Regions from separate parts of the Klebsiella sp. genome, predicted to be linked through region 1. Evidence: predicted binding sites of a transcription regulator. Region 1 holds the regulator's gene; each other region holds the start of a gene.
What was found. The regulator Fur, encoded in region 1, represses iron uptake genes when iron is present. The targets are predictions, from matches to a motif close to ATAATAATGAGAACNACTATCAA.
Positions count from the first base shown of each region.

Region 1 (3,255 bases):
TATTACTGGCAGCGTGAACGTGACCGTAAAGATGTGACCGACGGCGACAAATACAAAACTAACCTTTCTCATTCCACCTGGAACGCCAACCTCGACTTCCAGTCCGGCTATGCCGCCGATATGTTCGGCATTGATGTTGCGGCCTTTACCGCCATCGAAATGGGTGAAAGCAGCGACAGCGGACACCCGAACGAAATCGCTTTCTCCTCACGCAATAAAACTTACGATGAAGACTATTCCGGTGATAAGAGCGGGATCAGCCTGTACAAAGCAGCCGCCAAATTTAAATTTGGCCCGGCATGGGCGCGTGCTGGCTATATCCAGCCTACCGGTCAAACCTTGCTGGCTCCGCACTGGAGCTTTATGCCGGGTACCTATCAGGGGGCTGAAGCCGGTGCTAATTTTGACTACGGCGATGCGGGCGCGCTGAGTTTCTCCTATATGTGGACAAACGAATATAAAGCGCCGTGGCACATTGAGATGGATGAGTTCTATCAGAACGACAAGAAAACCAAGGTTGATTATCTCCACTCTCTCGGCGCCAAGTATGATTTTAAAAATGACCTCGTGCTGGAAGCCGCATTTGGCCAGGCACAGGGTTACATCGACCAGTATTTCGCTAAGGCCAGCTACAAATTTGATGTCGCAGGCACGCCGCTAACCACCAGCTACCAGTTCTACGGTACTCGCGATAAAGTCAGCAACGGCGGGGCGAACGATATTTATGATGGTACCGCCTGGCTACAGGCATTGACCTTTGGCTATAAGGTTGCTGATGTTCTCGACCTGCGCCTGGAAGGAACCTGGGTTAAAGCCGATGGTCAGCAGGGCTACTTCCTGCAGCGTATGACGCCGACTTACGCCTCATCTAACGGTCGTCTGGATGTCTGGTGGGATAACCGCTCTGACTTCAACGCCAACGGTGAAAAAGCGGTGTTCTTCGGTGCGATGTATGACATGAAGAACTGGAATATGCCGGGTTGGGCCTTCGGCGCGTCCTATGTTTATGCATGGGATGCAAAACCAGGAAAAATGTCTTCTCCTGATGCTTACTACAACCCTGACAAACGTCTGGAAGAGTCAGCCTATAGCCTGGATGCGATGTACACCGTACAGGAAGGACGCGCGAAGGGTACGCTGTTTAAACTGCACTTTACTCAATACGACAACCACTCCGATATCCCAAGCTGGAGCGGCGGCTACGGCAACATCTTCCAGGATGAGCGCGACGTGAAGTTCATGGTTATTGCTCCATTCACCATTTTCTGATGCCAGTGCGGCGGGCGTGATCCTGCCGCAATTTCCCGAGGTCGATTATGAAGAAGCTATTGCTTGTCGCCATTGTGGCGGCAGGTCTGGTTGCCTGCACGCAGTCGCCAGCGCCGAAAGAGGATTCAAAGTTAAAAGATGCCTACAGCGCCTGTATTAATACTGCTGAAGGTAACCCAGATAAAGTCGAAGCCTGCCAGAGCGTATTAGACGTTCTGAAGCAAGAGAAGCAGCATCAGCAGTTCGCCACCCAGGAAAGCGTGCGAGTACTGGATTACCAGCAATGTATCCAGGCGCGTAAAACCGGTAACGATCAGGCAGTACAGTCGCGCTGTGACCAGATTTGGAAAGAGATTCGTAGCAACAACACGAAACCCTGATTTTTACTTTTCGTAGCCATAAAAAAAGCCAACCGTCAGGTTGGCTTTTTGCTGCTTACGCAACGGGGAATTACTTTTCCACCGCGTCGTGGGCATGTTCATCTTCGCGGCAATCGCCTTCTGCACAGTGACCGTACAGGTACAGGCTGTGGTTGGTGAGGCGAATACCGTGTCGGGAGGCAATCTCACGTTGACGAGCTTCAATTGAGTCATCGCTAAATTCGATCACTTTGCCGCAATCAAGGCAAATCAGATGATCGTGATGATGCTGTTGCGTTAGCTCGAAAACGGATTTACCACCTTCGAAATTATGACGGGTGACGATGCCGGCGTCGTCGAACTGGTTCAGTACGCGATAGACGGTTGCCAGACCAATCTCTTCACCCATATCAATCAGGCGTTTATATAAGTCTTCCGCACTGACATGATGGTTATCCGGTTCCTGCAGGACTTCCAGGATTTTTAATCGCGGAAGTGTCACTTTCAGGCCAGCCTTCTTTAATGCGGTATTGTTGTCAGTCATGCGGAATCTGTCCTGTTGCTAAACGATCTACTTCCATCAACGGAAGTAATACAGAGAATCACCCGATGTAATGCGTCTCATTATAGAACTGCCATGGTGAAATGAAAACTGCAAGCATCGGGCCTTGTATGCTGTCAAAAACGAGGCACTGGCTACAAAGTGCTTCACGTGACCTCGTTAAATCAGAGGACATTGTACAGATATGTGATTAAAAGTTAAAAACTTGTAGCTATAACTTTGATTGCTTTTATCTATTAATTCGGCGAAATCTGACGATAACGCCGTTTAGACTCAGGCATTCTTGATTTCTTCGAGGTGCAGCTCTTCAGAAATCTGTTTTACCCATTTTTCCACGCGTTCGTTAGTCAGTTCTGGCTGACGGTCTTCGTCGATGGCCAGACCCACGAAGTGGTCGTCATCTGCCAGACCTTTAGATGCTTCAAAATGATATCCAGCGGTCGGCCAGTGACCAACGATAGTGGCGCCGCGGGGTTCGATGATGTCGCGAATGGTACCCAGCGCATCACAGAAGTATTCAGCGTAGTCTTCCTGATCGCCGCAGCCAAACAGCGCGACCAGTTTGCCGTTGAAATCGACTTCTTCCAGCGTCGGGAAGAAATCATCCCAGTCACACTGTGCTTCACCGTAGTACCAGGTTGGGATGCCGAGCAGCAGAATATCGTGAGCTTGCAGATCTTCTTTGCTGCTCTTGGCAATGTCGCGCACATCAGCAACATCTTTACCAAGCTGCTTTTGAATCATTTTTGCAATATTTTCGGTGTTGCCGGTGTCGCTGCCAAAAAAGATGCCGATGATTGCCATGAGTAAAATAACCTCTTGAAACTTAATGATGTGGTAGGGACTTAAATGCCCACAGATAGGGGCAATGATAGCAGAACTGAGAAGGGCGCGGAAACAGCAATCACGCCCGACTGCACACTCTGCTACATGAAAGCTTATTTTTTGAGGGTTTTAGGCTTTATCCTGGCTGCGCAGGGCCGCCAGTTGGTTCATCAGCATCTCTTCAATCAGATCGCTGCGGTTCATGTTGCGGGCTTCGGCCAGCTCATTGAGCGCATCAAC
Region 1 is NZ_JAPUEW010000075.1:119,964-123,218, forward strand. It holds gene chiP (chitoporin ChiP) at 1-1,269, shown strand, start outside; gene QVF11_RS22580 (ChiQ/YbfN family lipoprotein) at 1,317-1,649, shown strand; gene fur (ferric iron uptake transcriptional regulator) at 1,720-2,172, opposite strand; gene fldA (flavodoxin FldA) at 2,464-2,994, opposite strand; gene ybfE (LexA regulated protein) at 3,145-3,255, opposite strand, start outside.

Region 2 (3,255 bases), on a different contig from region 1:
TTTATCAATAGTGGTTTTTACCCCCTCAGTATCAGTGCTGGTCAGAACGCAGTCCTGCAGTTTAATAGTGAAGTCTGCAGACTGTGAATACTGGCCACCGTTCAGTACGGTATCAGCAACCTGACCCAGATCTACGTCAATCTGAGAGCTTTCCGGTGCAACAGAGCAAGGTGCAGTAATTACAGTACCAGAGAAAGTGACAATACCGTGGCCCTGATCGTCAGCGCTTGCATTAAAAGCAGTAGCAGAAAAAAGAGCGGTAGTGACAACAGCAAGCAGCGTTTTTTTAAACATGGAATATAATCCTTTATAAAGAACTCATTTAGAACGGATATAAATAACTTTCTGGAGTTAAATATTAAAGTTTCATGAAAGCAATATTAACTCACGACGCGGAAATTATCACGTAACCATCTGTTACACTTGTTACTTATAGTTAATTAAATTGTAAGGCGTGCTTAAAAAATTCTCTAAAATGTATGTATTTTAAGACTTTCCTTGTTTTTATAATGATTTTTTGTGTAAGTTATCGAAAAATAATCCATTTTGTGAATTTTATGATCTTTTTTTGACCGTGGGAGCTATCCTGTTTTAATATTAAAAAACAAGTGGAAATATTATTAAATAATATATATAAATAAGTTCAATTTCCTTGGGGTTAAACAGGATATTGTTTTTTTATTTATCATTTACCATGAATTCACATGGTGAATTGACAAGCGAAATATAATACCCCAGATATTTGGAGCATTAATTTAGCCAATCCCCATTGTTTGCAGTATAACCAGACTTAATCCCATCACTGACATTCCGCACAATACCCCATAACTGGGATTGCTCTGAGGATCTATCTCTTTTGCCAGCGGCATGAGTTCATCAACCGAGAGCGCGATCATTATCCCGGCGACAGCGGCCATAATTGCCCCCATTACTACCGGAGATACCAGACTGCCGAGGATAAGCCAGGCCAGCAGGCCACCGAGGATTTCCGCCATACCGGAAATGCCAGCCCAGAACACGGCTTTACTTCTGGAACCGGTGGCGGCGTATACCGGACCGGCGACCGCCAGTCCTTCAGGAATATTGTGTAGCGCGACTGCTAATGCGACCCCCATACCTAACTCAAGGTTATTGCTGGCCGTCACGAAGGTGGCGATTCCCTCCGGAAAGTTATGCAGGCTGATGCCTAACGTCAGGAGCATTGCCGTACGCCGCAAATTACGCGGGCGCGAGATGCCTGGGATCATCAGATCCTGCGGGTGGGCGTGCGGTAGCAGGCGGTCAAGAGCAAAGTAGCCCAGCAGGCCGATAATAAACATACCGTAGCCAAGCAATGGTGACATGCCTTCGGTTCTCAGCGCGGCGGGCAACATCTCCATCAGTGAGATCAGCAGCATAATCCCGGCAGCGAAACCCAGGGAAAATCCCAATAAGCGATTGGACGGCTTCTGCCCGATAACGCCGAAAATGGCACCGATAAAGGTGGCACTACCTGCTAACAGGGTCAATATAACTGGTGATGACATTATTCACCTCCTTATGATAATGATTATCATTAATAATATCTGTATTAATTGCCGACCGCGAGAGGAAGAATGAACTCTTTACCACCTCTTACATTCAAATTTTCTGACGATCATCATCATGCTTATCAGAGTTTATCCTGCAGCAAAAGCGCGTAATGTGAATACATCAAATTCATCTGAATTAAGGATATCATCATGTCCCGTACCCGTATGCCCGCGCTATTTTTAGGTCATGGCAGCCCAATGAACGTGCTGGAAGATAACATCTATACTCGCGCCTGGCACCATCTGGGTGAAGCGCTACCGCGACCAAAAGCGATTGTAGTGATTTCTGCGCACTGGTTCACGCGCGGTACGGGAGTGACCGCGATGGAAGCGCCGAAAACCATTCATGATTTTGGTGGCTTCCCGCAGGCGCTATACGATACGCATTACCCGGCACCGGGTTCTCCTCAACTGGCACAGCGCTTGGTTGAGTTACTGGCGCCAGTGCCTGTGACGCTGGATAAAGAAGCTTGGGGTTTTGACCATGGTTCGTGGGGGGTGTTGATTAAGATGTACCCCGATGCGGATATTCCTATGGTGCAACTGAGCATTGATAGCACTAAACCTGCTGCCTGGCATCTGGAAATGGGGCGCAAGCTGGCGCAACTTCGTGATGAGGGCATTATGCTGGTGGCAAGCGGCAACGTGGTACATAACCTGCGTACCGCGCGTTGGCATGGTGAAAGCACGCCATATCCCTGGGCTGAGTCGTTTAATGATTACGTGAAAGCGAACCTGGCCTGGAAAGGTGCGGTTGCTGAACATCCGTTAGTGAACTATCTGGCGCATGAAGGCGGATCGCTATCCAACCCGACCGCAGACCACTTCCTGCCTCTGCTTTATGTCCTGGGGGCGTGGGATGGTGAAGAACCCATTACTATTCCTGTCGAAGGGATCGAAATGGGGTCGCTCAGCATGCTGTCAGTGGTGATTGGTGCTTAAAGAAGTGATAACCCCGGCAGAGTAATGCTGTCGGGGTTAGGTATTACTCAGTGAAAACGTGCGGATAGAAACGCGACAGATCCTGGGTAATCAATGCCCGGTCTTCGCGAATACCGATCCCCGCAGGTTGATCGTTAATCAGCCAGCTACCGATGAGCGTGTAGCTATCGCCAAACTTTGGCAGCGTGTAAAACTCCTGCACGATGGTGCCTTCTTCACCGTACGGACCTTCTACTGCTTCTACTACTTTGCCGTTTTCCACGATAGATACGTTAGCCCCTTCGCGGGAGAAGATCGGCTTAATGACGTACTTCTCCATCTCCGGGTGAGCATCTTCGCTGAAGTAAGCCGCCAGCAGATTGGGATGATTCGGGAACATCTCCCACAGCAACGGCAGCAATGCTTTGTTGGAAATGATGCCCTTCCATGCCGGTTCCAGCCAGCGAACGCCAGCATCTTCCAGTTTGGTAGAGAACACTTCGCGCAGCATATACTCCCACGGGTAGAGTTTGAACAGGTTGCCTATTACTTGGTCCTGTTGGTCGGTAAACTGACCTTTTTCGCCCAAACCAATTTCTTCGATATAGAGGAATTCGGTCGCTACACCCGCTTCTGCGGCACAGTCCTGCAGATACTGCACGGTGCCGCGATCTTCAACGGTATCGCGACAACAGGCCATATGCAGATACTGGAAACCGAACTGTTCGCGCAGCTCGCTGAATCGCTCAATGAGCTTCTCCTG
Region 2 is NZ_JAPUEW010000027.1:73,749-77,003, reverse strand. It holds gene QVF11_RS08945 (fimbrial-like protein) at 1-294, opposite strand, end outside; gene zupT (zinc transporter ZupT) at 756-1,526, opposite strand; gene ygiD (4,5-DOPA-extradiol-dioxygenase) at 1,722-2,513, shown strand; gene QVF11_RS08930 (glutathionylspermidine synthase family protein) at 2,557-3,255, opposite strand, start outside.
Region 2: the regulator Fur is predicted to act here: its motif matches at 1,534-1,556, upstream of zupT (zinc transporter ZupT).

Region 3 (3,255 bases), on a different contig from region 1:
GTCATTCAGTTCATCGCGATTCCACTCCATACCCAACGTGAGGGTCTGTTCAGCCAACCAGTTGAAAGGAATATTCAACTCGCCGGTTGATCGCCATGATTCCAGTCGGCTGGTGGCATATTCATCGCTGTTGATCATCCCTTCTACGCGGCCGGTGGAACCTTCCTTCAGGCGGGTGTTGTTGGTTTTTTCGTAGTAGACGCCCGCTTTCGACTGGCCCCAGTCCCAGATGCCGTTATAGGTCAGGCCCCAGGTCTGACGATACATCCGGTTTGTTTCCTGGCCGTAAAGCGAATCCACCAGCCCGTTTGGACTGACGTTGCCGTTGCTGTACTGAGTATCTCCGGCATAAATATTGCCCTGGCGGCTATAGGCGTAGCTGAAATCGACAATCTGCTGCGGCGTCACTTTCCATGACAGCAGGGCGTTAATATCTTTGTTGCGAACGCCTTCGCGGCCTGCGGCATAAGAGCCATTTTGCGCATGGTTGATATCCCAGGCATCGGGCTCCGTTTTGTTTATGTTGCCGTACAGACGCATCGTCAGGGCATCGCCGGCCAGTGGTCCGTTAAGGTTAAAGTTAGCCCGGTTGGTGGAGCCTTCTTTATTATTTTCCGGCTGATTGGTATAGAGCGAAAGCGAGCCGTGCCAGTCGTTAGTCGGGCGTTTAGTAATAATATTCACCACGCCGCCCGCGGCGCCGGAGCCGTAGCGCGCCGCAGCAGGGCCGCGCAGAACCTCGATACGCTCGACCATTTCCGGCGGAACCCAGTTGCTGTCGCCGCGGGTATCGCGCTCGCCGCGCCAGCTATAACGTACCGAGTTTCTTGAACTGACGGGCACGCCATCGATAAGAATCAGCGTGTTTTCCGGCCCCATGCCGCGAATATCAATCTGTCGGTTGTTGCCGCGACTGCCGCTGGCGCTGTTGCCGGTCAGATTGACACCGGGCATTTTACGAATGATTTCTGACAGATCGTTAACCGGCGGATCTTTAGCGATATCTTCTGCGGTGATGATCGAAACGCCCGGCTGCTGTTTGAGCGCTTCTTCAGCGGTTCCCCGAACGACCATCGTTTCGGTATCCTGCTCTACCTCTTCGGCGAAAACACCCGGGCTAAGTAAGCCTGCGATGGCCAGGGCAAGAGGCGTTGCTATGTGATTTTTCTGCGGTCTCATTATGAATATCCATATCAAATCATGAAAAATTGAGATCGAGAATATCAATGATAATTATTATCATTACAATTGTAGGGAGGGAATCTCCATGAAATCCTCACAATTGCCGCAACTTTCCAACTTATGGCAAGGATAATGAAGAAACGTTTTCGACGGTTAGAAATCAGTCTCAATGGGAAATGCTGTCGGAGGGACTCAGAATAATGAGTTAAACCGGTTTAGTGTCGACAAACCTGAAATTTAATTAGTTGTCTGAAGGGGGAATAAATTGAATGGTAAGGGAAAAGAAGGGCGGCACGCAGAGAATTATGCGTGCCGAAGCGAACTTAGTGATTGTCGTCCTGCGGCATATGGCGATAGATGTAAACGCCACTTAGCAGGGTGAACACCAGCGTCAGAGCCGTCAGGCCGAAGACTTTGAAGTTGACCCAAATATTCTGCGGTAGCCAGAAAGCGATGTAGATATTCGCCAACCCGCACAGGATGAAGAACACCGCCCAGGCCAGATTCAGGCGCGACCACACTTGCTGCGGCAGCGTCAGCTCTTTACCCAGCATGCGCTGGATCAGCGGCTTTTTCATCACCCACTGGCTAAACAGCAGCGCGCTGGCGAACAGAACGTAGATAACCGTCACCTTCCATTTAATAAACTCGTCGTTATGGAAGAAGATGGTCAGTCCGCCGAATACGGCGACCAGTACAAAAGTAATCAGCGCCATTTTCTCGACTTTGCGATAGCGCACCCAGCTGTAGATCAGCACAATGGCCGTGGCGATAATCAGCGCGGTCGTCGCGGCGTAGATATCGTAAAGCTTGTAGAATGCGAAGAAGACTACCAGCGGTAAAAAATCCAAAAACTGCTTCATACATCGATTCCGTTGTTCAGGAAGGGCCGGGAGGATCCGGCCCGGATTAAGTTAGTTGCGAATAAGCATATACAAGCGGAATAAATAGATCAGCAACAATGCGGAGATCAGATTGCTGAGAGTATTTATTACCACAGCGCCAACGTTTGGCGTCAGTACCGCGAAGCTGGAGGCAAACAGCAGCAGCAGGGTTTTCGCCAGCAGCCAGCCGATGATAGCCGGAGCCACCAGGCGTACATTGGCCCACGCCAGGCGCATACTGCTACGCATGGCGCTGAAGATACCGATTTTATCCTGCACCAGCATTACCGGCGCGAAAGAGAGCACGATAGCCAGCAGGACGCCCGGCACCACCACCAGCATCATCCCCATCTGGACCACAAAGGTCGTCAGCAGGATCAGCAGCAGCAGCTTTGGCAATACCGGTGCGGAAGCGCCGATCGCCCGTAGAGCGCTGACGCGCTGACCGGCGGAGATCATCTGAATCATCAGCAGAACGCCGCCAGCAAGAATGGCATTACCCACCAGACCGGAGAACGTGGAGGCGGCGGAAGCGCGCAGCAGGATCTGCTGTTGCTCCGGCGTCATGCTCTGGACCAGCTCGAACAGCCCACCGCTACCCGCCAGGCTATCGCCCTGGCTCAAGATCGATAACTGCTCTTCACTGGGTGAAAAGGCATGGCCAAGTACTACCGTTATGAACGCGCATAGCAGCGCAATCAGCAGGATAGTAACGAACTGATTGCGGAAAAAGTTTCCGGTGTCACGGTAGACGGACTTCGCCGTGATAGACATGCATTCTCCTTGAGTATTGCAGGTGTTAACTAGCGGGCGATTGTACCGCAAATCGCGGCTGGGTAGCAGTCTCTGCTCCTGCGCGCTAAGTATATCTTTGTAAATAGAAGAGGAAACCAGCGATGCGCTGCCTTGAGTAGCGCAAAAGCAGGATTTTGATGTTGCGCGCTTATCACTGATTGCATTGAAAAAGTGAAAATTAATCTGGATCAATAAATGTTAAATTTGCCTGTTTAATGTGATCTATGTTGGATCAAACATACTTCATTGTAGGTATATTCTTGCGCTGAATAACCATAATGAGGAAGTGGGTATGAAAAAGTTAGCAGCGGCGTTTGTTATTCTGAGCACTCTCACCAGCGGCAGCGTCTGGGCGCATGAAGCGGGTGAATTTTTTATTCGTGCAGGTTCGGCA
Region 3 is NZ_JAPUEW010000099.1:42,959-46,213, forward strand. It holds gene QVF11_RS27490 (TonB-dependent siderophore receptor) at 1-1,179, opposite strand, end outside; gene QVF11_RS27495 (septation protein A) at 1,506-2,045, opposite strand; gene QVF11_RS27500 (YciC family protein) at 2,097-2,840, opposite strand; gene ompW (outer membrane protein OmpW) at 3,154-3,255, shown strand, end outside.
Region 3: the regulator Fur is predicted to act here: its motif matches at 1,227-1,249, upstream of QVF11_RS27490 (TonB-dependent siderophore receptor).

Region 4 (3,255 bases), on a different contig from region 1:
AACGTCGCTGATTGCGCTGGCAATCGCGCTGATTATCGGTCTGAAGTGGCGCGATTTTCTGCTGCACGCCTTCGACCCGAACCAAGCGAAAGCCAGCGGTTTGCGCTGCGGGCTGCTGCATTACGGGCTGCTGTGCATGATTGCGCTGACCATTGTGGCGACGCTAAAAGCGGTGGGGATTATTTTGTCGATTTCGCTGCTGATAGCCCCGGGGGCGATCGCGCTACTGCTGACGCGGCGGTTTGTCAGCGCCTTGCTGCTGGCGGTGGCGATTGCGGTGAGCTGTTCGCTGGGCGGCGTGTGGCTGTCGTTTTATCTCGATAGCGCTCCTGCGCCAACCATCGTAGTGTTGTTTACCCTGTTATTTATTATCGCGTTTGTCTGTACATCGGTTCGCGATAGTCAAACCCAAGCCGATTCCGGCGAGGCCCCGGGTCGCGGCTAGCGCCTTACCCGGGCCACCTGGCTGGGCATCGCCTCCGGGGAACTCACGGCTACTTTTTGGGTCGGTACTTTTCCGGTAACTCCGGCACCGGCCGTTTATCATCAATCAGGTGGCGGATGGTCAGAATCGGGTGCCGCCAGAGCATCCTCGGCCCCGCCCAGCGCATAATTTGCTTCATTTCTTCGCGTTTAGCAGGCTGATAGCAGTGCACCGGGCACTGCTTACAGGCCGGTTTTTCTTCACCAAATATGCACTTATCCAGACGCTTGTCGGCATAGGCGTTGAGCGCCTGATAATGTTCCGCATCTTCATGGGCATCCGGGCAACGGCGCTGATAGAGCGTAATCATGCTGCTAATGGTCTTTTTTTCCCGCGCAATACGTTTGCCCGCCATTGCCTGTTCCTCACCGATAAAGATGCATTAATAATACACATTTAAAGGAGACGATGCAGCCCGATACTCCTTGAGGATTATGCCGGTTTATCCACGTGCCCCAGCGGTTTCTCCGGGAAGCAAACGTCGCGGACCCGACGCTTCAGCTCCGCCGCATCGGGGAAACCACCATCCTGCTTACGCTCCCAAATTTGCACATCATCAACGGTCACCACGAAGATCCCCCCGGTTCCCGGTACCAGGGTCACTGAGCCAATATCAGTGCTGAAACTATGCAGTAGTTCCTGGGCCATCCAGCTGGCGCGCAGCATCCAGTTGCACTGCGAACAGTAGGTAATGGTAATAGCGGCTTTGTGACTCATCGGTTTCTCGCTGTCAGTAAAAGGATGAATTGTAAACAACTTGCAGATTAATTGAGGAATAAATGATTATTTTGTTGCAAACGATAATACCTATCATTACCATTCTCAATCAATAAATGCGACATATACATATGGATTATCGATCGTCCGCAAAGGAATAACGGGACACACCTGCACTCTGGAAGTAACGCGTGAGCCGATACTAATAATTATCAAGGCGTGGCTACTATGTATAACTCCACTCAATCAACAGCATGGTTTAAGAAAAGCCTGCTGGTGACTTCTTTGCTTGCAGCAATCTATCAGACCTCCGCCGGGGCGGCTGATACCACCAACGATTCATCATCCGACGATAGTTCAGAACAGATGACCGTGACCGCGCCAGCCCCCGTGCTGAAAGCGGGCAGCGAGCATTCCATCAGCGCTCAGGAACTGCAGGATAAAGGGGCCAACGACTTTGGCTCCATCATGCGCTACGAACCGCTGATTAGCGCAATCGGCGCCAGCGGCGGTTCCGGCAACGGCAAAAGCGGCTTCGACCGGGGCGGTTATACCGGCTACAACATTCGCGGCATGGAGAGCAACCGCGTCGGTATCGACGTCGACGGCATCGCTCAGCCGAACGCCACCGGGCGCAGCTACGCCAGCCGCGCGGGCCTCAATACTTTCGGGATGGGCCGCGACTATATTGACCCGTACATGTACGGCAGCATCGATATTCAGTCCGGAGCCACCTCAACCGAGACCGCCAACAGCTCCATCGGCGGCAATGTCTCCTTCCGCCCGAAATCCGCAGATGACTATCTGCATCCGGGCAAAACCAGCGCCTTCGGCTACCGCAGCGGCTACAACTCAGCAGACCGCAGCTGGCACAACGGCGTCACCGTCGCCGGCGGTGACGAAACCCTGCGCGGGATCTTCGTCTACAGCCGCCGCGACGGCCAGGAAACAGAAAATAACAGCGGGACCGTCGATTCATACCCGGCTAACTGGCACTCCGACGCCTTTTTAGCCTCCGGGATCTGGCGGCCGAATGACGAACATAAGCTGACCAGCACCTTCGATTACTACCATAAAACCAACCACACCCATTACGATGCCTGGGACTCCAGCGGTAACAGCGTTATCGGCACCTCTAACCAGACCAGCCAGACCCGCCGCTGGGGCCTGAGCCTGAAAGATGACTGGACGCCGATGAATGACTATATCGACAGCGTCTCGACCAAAGTCTACTACCAGCATACTGAGTCCCATGACTGGACATATATGCCGGACAGCATCACCCGTGCGATGCAAACGGTAAGCTCCGACTACGATACCGATACCTGGGGTATTCAGAGCGCGCTGGCGAAATCCATTGGCCGCCACGATCTGAGCGCCGGCTTTAACGCCAGCACCACCAAAACCCAGCGGCCATTAACCCAGTCTCCAACCCCGAGCGCCTTTAGCGAAATCATGCAGCCGGACGCCGACAGCCGAGGCTATATCGTTGCAGGCTTCATGCAGGACAAGATTAACTTTGACCTCGACAGCCATAACTTTGCCGTCATCCCGGGCATTCGCGTAGTACATCAGTCGACTAAGCCGGAGGACGTCTCTGACCTGGCCAACAACAGCAGCGTACTGACCGGTTCTGCCGTCTCAAATCTGTACGGTAAGAACTCCGATACCCAGGCGCTGCCGTCGCTGGCCTTCCAGTACGATATCGCTCCGCGCCTGATGACTTACCTGCAGTACCAGCGCGGGGCGCAGTTCCCGAACGCCAGCCAGCTGTATGGATCCTGGAACCTCGGCTCCAGCTACGCCGGACGCGCACAGTACGCGCTGATCGGTAATACCGATCTGAAAACCGAAACCAGCGATAACTTCGAGTGGGGGATGAAGGGCGAAGTCACCGAAGGCATCACCATGCGCACCGCCCTGTTCTACAACAGCTACAAGAACTTTATCGCCTATACCCGCTACACCCGCGCCAATAACCCAACTCAGTTCACCAACGTACCGTCGAACATCTATACCATCTACCAGGCGGAAAACCGCGATAAAGCCTATAT
Region 4 is NZ_JAPUEW010000049.1:132,271-135,525, reverse strand. It holds gene sitD (iron/manganese ABC transporter permease subunit SitD) at 1-445, shown strand, start outside; gene QVF11_RS15560 (nitrous oxide-stimulated promoter family protein) at 495-839, opposite strand; gene QVF11_RS15555 (Rdx family protein) at 917-1,201, opposite strand; gene QVF11_RS15550 (TonB-dependent receptor domain-containing protein) at 1,430-3,255, shown strand, end outside.
Region 4: the regulator Fur is predicted to act here: its motif matches at 1,282-1,304, upstream of QVF11_RS15550 (TonB-dependent receptor domain-containing protein).